2 regions of the Pseudomonas sp. 300 genome follow, and region 1 is predicted to be linked to the other one. Evidence: predicted binding sites of a transcription regulator. Region 1 holds the regulator's gene; the other holds the start of a gene.
What was found. Region 1 encodes FliA, which starts transcription of late flagellar genes. Its sites were predicted from a motif close to CTAAAGTTTNNNNNNNNNNNGCCGNTAA; they were not measured.

Region 1 (4,569 bases):
TGCGGCGGTTGGCACAGCCGGGGTCGGTACCGAGGCAATGGCGGATTCCAGCGCGTCGACCGCAAAGTTGCCCTTGCCGTGCAGCTGATCGAGCAGTGCTTCGAACTCGTCGTCGGTAATGTCGGAGCTGTCGCCTGGCGCTTTCGGCGCTGCCGGTGCGGCTGGCACCGCGGGTGCAGCCACCGCGTCGACCGCGAACTGGCCTTTGCCGTGCAGTTGATCGAGCAACGACTCGAACTCGGCATCGGTGATTTCGTCGCTGGTCGCGGCATCGCCGGCCGGCTGCGGAGCCGCCGCCGGGGCCTCAGCCTGCGCCTTGACGGCGTTCAGCGAGTCCAGCAGTTGTTCAAATTCGTTATCGGTGATGTCGCCTGATTCGGCTTCGGCAACCGATTCTTCCACCACTTCAGCCACCGGTGCGGCTTGCTCGGCGGTTTGCGGCTCGGCCAGACGGGCCAGGGCCGCCAGCAATTCAGGTGTGGCAGCCGTTATCGGGCTGCGCTCGCGGACTTCGGTAAACATGCTGTTCACCGCGTCCAGCGCTTCGAGAACCACGTCCATCAGTTCCGAGTCGACGCGACGCTCACCCTTGCGCAGGATGTCGAACACGTTCTCGGCGATGTGACAGCACTCCACCAGCTCGTTGAGCTGGAGGAAGCCGGCGCCCCCTTTTACAGTGTGAAAACCGCGAAAAATTGCATTGAGCAAGTCCGCATCATCCGGTCGGCTTTCAAGCTCGACCAGCTGTTCGGACAGTTGCTCTAGAATCTCGCCGGCCTCAACCAGGAAATCCTGAAGGATCTCTTCATCGGCGCCGAAGCTCATTAAGGGTGTGCTCCTACAGGTCTAAAAACCTAAAATGCCTAAAATTCTAAAACCCTAGGCTGGATAGCAAGTCGTCCACATCGTCCTGACCGGACACAACGTCTTCTCTTTTATCGGCATGAATCTGCGGACCTTCACCCTGAGAGAGATGTTTTTGCGGATCTTTTTCTGCAAGCATCGCTTCACGGTCATGTTCGATGCCCGCAAAGCGGTCCACCTGACTGGCCATAAGCACGAGCTTGAGCAGGTTGCTTTCAACTTCAGTGACCAGTTGGGTCACACGCTTGATCACTTGACCGGTGAGGTCCTGGTAATCCTGAGCGAGCAGAATGTCGTTAAGGTTGCTCGACACTGCACGGTTATCCACGCTGCTGCGTGTCAGGAAACCGTCGACACGCCGTGCCAGTTCACGAAACTCCTCAGCCCCGACTTCGCGACGCATGAACCGCCCCCAGTCCGTGCTCAGCGCCTGGGCTTCATCGCTCAGGCTGTTGACCAACGGCGTGGAGTTTTCGACCAGATCCATGGTGCGGTTGGCTGCGGCCTCTGTCAGCTTGACAACGTAACCCAGACGCTCGGTGGCATCTGTGATCTGGGACACTTCCTCGGCTTGCGGCATGTGCGGGTCAATCTGGAAATTGACGATCGCGCTGTGCAGCTCGCGGGTGAGCTTGCCCACTTCCTGATACAGGCCGCGGTCACGGGTCTGGTTGAGCTCATGGATCAGTTGCACAGCGTCGCCGAACCTGCCTTTTTCAAGGCTTTCGACCAGTTCGACCGCGTGTTTTTTCAGGGTCGATTCAAAATCGCCCTGTGAAGATTCTTTGTGGTCCATAGCTCCCCCGTGGCGCAGTTTCTCAACCGATGCGTTCGAAAATCTTCTCGATTTTGTCTTTCAACGCCTGGGCCGTGAAGGGTTTGACCACATAGCCGTTTACGCCGGCCTGGGCCGCTTCGATGATCTGCTCGCGCTTGGCTTCAGCGGTCACCATCAGCACCGGCAGGTGCTTGAGCTTTTCATCGGCGCGCACATGACGCAGCAGATCGATACCGGTCATGCCAGGCATGTTCCAGTCCGTTACCAGAAAGTCGATGCTTCCGCTGTTGAGAACCGGAATGGCAGTAACGCCATCGTCGGCCTCGACCGTGTTGGTGAACCCAAGGTCACGCAACAGGTTTTTTATGATCCGCCGCATCGTTGAGAAGTCATCAACGATGAGGATTTTCATGTTCTTGTCCAATTCGACCTCCAAGCAGTCTTAAACGCCCCCAGCACCTGGACGCGCCATTTCAATCAATCCGGCAAAGCACTCAATGACTGTCTGGAGCACAACAGATCGAGACCGGCGCAGTTCAACACCACACCAGCCACGTTCGCAGTGTCCCCACACTGCCTTCAGCGCGCTCGCCACTCCCCCAAACGCCCCCGCAAACGGGCCGCGCACTGGCTGTGTAACTGGCTGACCCGAGATTCGCTGACCCCCAGGACCTCACCGATTTCCTTGAGATTCAACTCTTCGTCGTAGTACAGCGCCAACACCAGTCGCTCACGCTCCGGCAAATTGGCAATCGCGTCCGCCAGCGCCGCCTGGAAGCGTTCATCTTCCAGATCGCGTGACGGCTCGAGATGAGCACTCGCGCCATCCTCGTGCAGCCCTTCGTGTTCGCCGTCCTGCAACAGATCGTCGAAACTGAATAACCGGCTGCCCAGGGTGTCGTTCAAAATCCCGTAGTAATCGTCGAGACTCAATTGGAGTTCGGCCGCAACTTCGTGATCTTTAGCGTCACGGCCGGTTTTAGCTTCAATCGAGCGAATTGCGTCGCTGACCATGCGGGTATTGCGGTGGACCGAACGTGGCGCCCAGTCCCCTTTGCGCACTTCATCAAGCATGGCGCCGCGGATTCGAATGCCCGCGTACGTCTCGAAACTCGCGCCTTTGCTGGCGTCGTATTTGGTGGACACTTCAAGCAGGCCGATCATCCCGGCCTGAATCAGGTCTTCGACCTGGACGCTGGCGGGCAGTCGCGCCAGCAAGTGGTAGGCAATGCGTTTGACCAGTGGCGCGTAACGCTCGATCAGCTCGTACTGCGCGTCACGTGCCGACTTCTTGTAGAGGTTGTAACCGCTGGCGGTCATAGCACGGGTCCTGCCGTTTGTTGCACGAGGCGCTCGACGAAAAACTCCAGGTGCCCACGCGGGTTGGCGGGCAGCGGCCAGGTATCGACCTTTTGTGCGATGGCCTTGAAAGCCAGGGAACACTTGGAGCGCGGAAAGGCTTCATAGACCGCGCGCTGCTTCTGCACAGCCTTGCGCACGCTTTCGTCGTACGGCACCGCACCGACGTATTGTAAGGCGACGTCGAGGAAGCGGTCCGTGACCTTGGTCAACTTGGCGAACAGGTTGCGGCCTTCCTGCGGGCTCTGGGCCATGTTGGCCAGGACCCGGAAGCGGTTCATGCCGTAGTCGCGGTTGAGCAGTTTGATCAGGGCGTAGGCGTCGGTGATCGAGGTCGGCTCGTCGCAGACCACCAGCAAGACTTCTTGCGCGGCACGAACGAAACTGACTACCGAGTCACCAATCCCTGCAGCGGTGTCGATCACCAGCACGTCGAGGTTGTCGCCGATATCGCTGAAGGCCTGGATCAGACCGGCATGCTGAGCCGGGCTCAGATGCACCATGCTTTGAGTGCCGGACGCGGCCGGGACGATGCGGATTCCGCCGGGGCCTTGCAACAACACGTCGCGCAGCTCACAGCGGCCTTCAATGACGTCGGCCAGGGTACGTTTGGGTGTCAGTCCCAGCAGGACGTCAACGTTCGCCAGCCCCAGATCGGCGTCCAGCAGCATCACGCGCCGGCCGAGCTCAGCTAGAGCCAGGGACAAGTTCACTGACACGTTAGTCTTCCCGACGCCACCTTTGCCGCCGGTCACCGCGATCACCTGTACGGGATGCATGCTGCCCATGTTATTTCTTTACCTTGTCTTGCATAGACGGAGGCCACATTACTGGCTGCGCGTTCATCAACTGAACAATGCATGGCAGACCATCGATGTAGGTACAAAAACTGTTCATTAATACCTCAGCCAACCTGCTTGGTCGGGCTGTGGTAAATATCAGCGAACATGTCAGCCATGGCTTCTTCGCTGGGTTCTTCCTGCATTTGCACGCTGACGGCGCGGCTGACCAACTGATGACGACGCGGCAGATGCAAATCATCCGGAATACGCGGTCCATCGGTCAGGTAAGCCACCGGCAATTCATGACTGATTGCCAGGCTCAACACCTCACCCAGGCTTGCCGTTTCATCCAGTTTAGTCAGGATGCAGCCAGCGAGCCCGCAGCGCTTGTAACTGTGATACGCGGCGGTTAGAACCTGTTTCTGGCTGGTGGTTGCCAGAACCAGATAATTTTTTGATTTGATGCCACGGCCGGCCAGACTTTCGAGCTGCATGCGCAATGCCGGATCGCTGGCCTGAAGGCCCGCGGTATCGATCAGCACCACGCGCTTGCGCAGCAACGGATCCAGCGCCTGCACCAGGGACTGGCCCGGATCGACGTGGGTGACCGACACATTGAGGATCCGACCGAGCGTCTTGAGTTGTTCCTGAGCACCGATACGGTAGCTGTCCATGCTCACCAGCGCGATGTTCTGAGCGCCGTACTTGAGCACGTAACGGGCCGCAAGCTTGGCCAGCGTGGTGGTCTTGCCCATGCCCGCAGGGCCGACCATGGCAATCACGCCG
Region 2 (4,569 bases), 650 kb from region 1:
GCGCACGCCACCGCTGGCAGGGGCGTAGAACATGGTTATGTCAGCGATATGCACGATGAACATCCCTCCGGTCCCGTGGCGCTCCCTCGGTTGACCTTTATGAAGGATAGATGTTCGGTTGGGGTTTTGTGGCGGGGATGTCGGCGAGGTTTTTGCGGTGTGTTACAGGCCGCCATCGCGGGCAAGCCCGCTCCCACAATGATTTTTGGTGGACACTAGTTATGTGTACGACTGAGATCACTGTGGGAGCGGGCTTGCCCGCGAAGGCGCCCGCAAGAGCGACTTAAATCCTGAAACTGCCTACCAACTGCTTGAGACGTGCCGCCTGCTGTTCCAGGTCCGAACACGCCCGCAACGTCGATTGCAGGTTTTCCACGCCTTCCTGGTTCAGCGTATTGATCTCGGTGATGTCGACATTGATCGACTCGACCACCGCCGTCTGTTCCTCGGTCGCCGTCGCCACGGACTGGTTCATCCCGTCAATCTCGCCAATACGCAACGTCACGCTGTTCAGGCGTTCGCCCGCTAGGTTGGCGATTTCCACGCTGTCCTGACTGTGGCGCTGGCTGTCGCTCATGGTGCTGACGGATTCGCGGGCGCCGACTTGCAGCTCCTCGATCATGGTCTGCACCTGCTGCGCCGATTCCTGCGTGCGGTGCGCCAGATTGCGCACCTCATCCGCCACCACGGCAAAACCACGCCCGGCTTCACCGGCACGGGCCGCTTCGATCGCGGCGTTGAGCGCCAGCAGGTTGGTTTGCTGGGAAATGCTGGTGATCACTTCGAGAATCTGCCCGATGTTCACGGTTTTGCTGTTCAGCGATTCGATGTTGGTACTCGAAGCGCTGAGCATGCTCGACAGTTGGTTCATCGCGACAATGCTGCGATCCACCACTTGTTGGCCGTCTTCGGCGAGACTGCGGGCATCGCTGGCCTGACTCGACGCCTGGGCGGCGTTGCGCGCGATTTCCTGCGCAGCGGCACCGAGCTGATTGATGGCGGCGGCGACGCTGCTGGTGCGCGAAGCTTGCTGGTCGGAGTTGTACATCGACGAGTTGGACGCGGCGACTACGCGCAGCGCCACTTCGTTGACCTGGCCGGTAGCCGAAGACACTTCGCGGATCGAGGTGTGGATGCGCTCCACGAAACGGTTGAACGCGGTGCCGAGCAAACCGAATTCATCGTTGTTCTGGATAGTCAGGCGTTTGGTCAGGTCGCCCTCACCATCGACGATATCGGCCATGGCGCGGGTCATGACATGCAGCGGCTGGATCAGGATGCGGATCAACATGCCCAGCAAGGCGATGATGATCGCGACCGCAATGACGGTCGCAACGACCGCCGAGGCGCGGAATTCGCTGAGCTTCGCGAAGGCTTTGTCTTTATCCACCGACAGACCGATGTACCAGTTGACGGAAGACAGGCCTTTGATGGGGGTGAAGGTGACGATGCGGGTTTTGCCATCGGCTTCGACTTCACTGAAGTCGCTGCTGATACGTGGCGTGTTTTTCGGATACGCCTCGGTCAGGGACTTCATCACCAGCGCTTTGTCCGGGTGCGCCAGGATCTTGCCGTCGGCGCTGACCAGAAACGCATAGCCCATGCCATCGAAGTCCAGCGCATTCAGGCTGTCGGCGATCACTTGCAGACTCAGGTCACCACCGACCACACCGATATTTTGACCGTCCTTGAGCACGCTGTTGACGATGGAAATGACCAGTTGGCCAGACGCCAGATCGATGTAGGGTTCGGTCAGTGCCGAGCCGCTGGTGCTTTGGGCACTTTTGTACCAAGGGCGGGCGCGCGGGTCATAACCGTCCGGCATTTTGCTGTCCGGGCGAATGATGAAGGTGCCATCCTTGTTGCCCAGATAAACGCCCATGAACGTCGACGCCATCGCCTTCTGCTCCAGCAACTTGGAGACGTTGCCGATTTCAGCGTTCAGCGCGACGTTCTGTGAGAGGTTTTCGATCAGCAGACTGCGGCCGGTCAGCCAGGTCTGAATATTGTTGGCCGTCACACTGCCCATTTCTTGCAGATAGTTGTCCAGGTCCTTGCGAATGGCGTTGCGCTGCAGATAGTCGTTGTACAGCGTGAACGAGGCGAACGCGGCAATGACGATGAGGGCGGCGGCAAGCAGGATTTTATGGCTGAAGCGCAGGTTTTTGTTCATGGCTTGGGGTTCCGCTAAGGTCTTAATGCCCAGGGCGTGCTTTTATAAAGAAGCGCACTGTGGGCGGTCATGAAAACAAGCTGATATTTCCGTCCTCTCCTTAGGGGGATTACCGAGGCTTTTCAGTCTTTTGTATCGGCCGCGCAGGATCAAAGATTAACCAAAGGTGACCAAATGCCTGATTCCTCTCAACTTGTTATCGGTGCCGATCTCGCGGGGCAACCGATCGCCCAGGCCATGCGTCTGGCGAATCGTCATGGACTGGTCGCGGGCGCAACGGGGACCGGCAAGACCGTCACCCTGCAAAAACTGGCCGAAGCGTTCAGTGATGCTGGCGTGGCCGTGTTTGCGGCGGATATCAAAGGTGACCTGTGTGGTCTTGGGGCGGCCGGCAACCCTCAAGGCAAAATTGCCGAGCGTATCGCCGGGATGCCCTGGCTGAATCACACGCCGCAGGCGTACCCGGTCACCTTGTGGGACATACAAGGTCAGTCCGGTCATCCATTGCGTACAACCTTGAGCGAAATGGGGCCGCTGTTGATTGGCGCCCTGCTGGAGTTGACCGACAGCCAGCAATCGGCGCTGTATGCCGCGTTCAAAGTCGCGGACCGCGAAGGCCTGTTGCTGCTGGACTTGAAGGATCTGAAGGCGCTGCTCAATCACCTGCGTGACCACCCCGAATCGCTGGGCGATGACGCCGCGTTGATGACCACGGGTTCCAGCCAGGCCCTGTTGCGTCGATTGGCGACCCTGGAGCAACAAGGCGCTGAAGCCTTGTTCGGCGAGCCCGCGCTGCAACTCGAAGACATTCTGCAACCCACCGCCGAGGGGCGTGGGCGCATTCACTTGCTCGATGCCAGTCGTCTGGTGCATGAGGCGCCGAAAGTCTATGCGACGTTCCTGCTGTGGCTGCTGGCTGAACTGTTCGAGCAACTGCCGGAGCGCGGCGATGCCGACAAACCGCTGCTGGCGCTGTTTTTCGACGAAGCGCATTTGTTGTTCGCCGATACGCCGAAGGCGTTGCAGGAGCGACTGGAGCAAGTCGTGCGGTTGATTCGCTCGAAAGGCGTGGGCGTGTATTTCGTCACCCAATCGCCGGGCGATTTGCCGGATGACGTGCTGGCGCAGCTCGGCCTGCGCATCCAGCATGGCTTGCGTGCGTTCACCGCCAAGGAGCAGAAATCCCTGCGTGCGGTGGCCGATGGTTTCCGGCCAAACCCGGCGTTCGACACCTTGTCGGTGTTGACCGAACTGGGGATTGGCGAGGCGCTGGTCGGCACGTTGCAGGACAAGGGCACGCCGGAAATGGTCCAGCGCGTATTGGTCGCGCCGCCGCAATCGCGGATCGGACCGCTGAGTGAAACCGAGCGCACCGTGCTGATCGCCGGCTCGCCGTTCAAAGGGCGGTATGACAAACCGGTGGACCGCGAATCGGCCTATGAAGTGCTGATGGGACGCAAAGGCTTGGCGCCAGAAGCCGAACCGGCGCCGGGCAAACCTGCACCAGAGGAACCGAGCTTCACCGACAAGGCCGGGGAATTCCTCGGCACGGCGGCGGGGCAGGCGTTGAAATCGGCGATGCGACAGGCGGCCAATCAGTTGGGGCGGCAGTTGGTGCGGGGGTTGATGGGTTCGCTGCTCGGCGGTAGCAAACGCCGCTAGCAAGCGGGCACGGTCAAATGTGGGAGCGAGCCTGCTCGCTCCCACATGGGTTAGATGTCAGTCTTTTGGTTTGGCGTGAGCCGCCAGTCGCTCCAGCGCCGCCCGCAGATTCGGATCACTGATCCCCTCAGCCGTTGCCTGAATGGTCGCGCCGGCATCGCTGGACAAACTGATGGTATGCCCTGCCGCCCCTTGCTGAACGGTCGGTGGTTGTACCTTGAACAGAATCCGGGTCAGGCTGGCGAACTCATCAAACATCTGCAACTGCCGTTGCAGACGCTTCTGTTGATAGCGCAGGCGAGTTGCCCAATGACCGTCAGTGACAATCAGCAACAGACTGCCTTCGCGCCACGACGCCACATGGCAATGCTCGCGGGCGGCGGGCTGCAATTGGCTTTCGAGCAGACGTTGTAAATGACCCAGGCGTTGAGCGTGGCCAAAAATGGCTTTCAGCGGTTTGGCTTCGCGAAGCAGAACGGCGGGTGCTCTGGCCGTAAGAGGGCGAAATGCCATGATCAGACACCTGAAGTAACAGAGCCGCCATGGTAGCAGAAAGCACCGGATGCACCCGACCCATTGCTTTGCGCGCGCTTTACCCATTAAATCAACAAGTAACTTCTGCTGTAACTGGCTTGAAGTTCAGCAAAAAGCCCTTATTTTAAGTGAGCCCCGTTACAGCGCAGTGCATGCATCGTGGAATAACGCCACTTTCCTCACCATCGTTTCCGGGTAGA

Region 2: Q7W83_RS22110 (methyl-accepting chemotaxis protein) is a predicted target of FliA. The motif match lies at 2,306-2,333, and genes of this name have one in related genera.

The regions. Positions count from the first base shown of each region.
Region 1 covers NZ_JAVLRV010000002.1:2,742,797-2,747,365, forward strand. The annotation lists gene Q7W83_RS18910 (chemotaxis protein CheA) at 1-825, opposite strand, end outside; gene Q7W83_RS18915 (protein phosphatase CheZ) at 872-1,660, opposite strand; gene Q7W83_RS18920 (chemotaxis response regulator CheY) at 1,683-2,054, opposite strand; gene fliA (RNA polymerase sigma factor FliA) at 2,222-2,962, opposite strand; gene fleN (flagellar synthesis regulator FleN) at 2,959-3,789, opposite strand; gene flhF (flagellar biosynthesis protein FlhF) at 3,906-4,569, opposite strand, start outside.
Region 2 covers NZ_JAVLRV010000002.1:3,397,775-3,402,343, reverse strand. The annotation lists gene Q7W83_RS22115 (glycosyltransferase family 4 protein) at 1-63, opposite strand, end outside; gene Q7W83_RS22110 (methyl-accepting chemotaxis protein) at 284-2,173, opposite strand; gene Q7W83_RS22105 (helicase HerA-like domain-containing protein) at 2,348-3,835, shown strand; gene Q7W83_RS22100 (DUF721 domain-containing protein) at 3,893-4,348, opposite strand.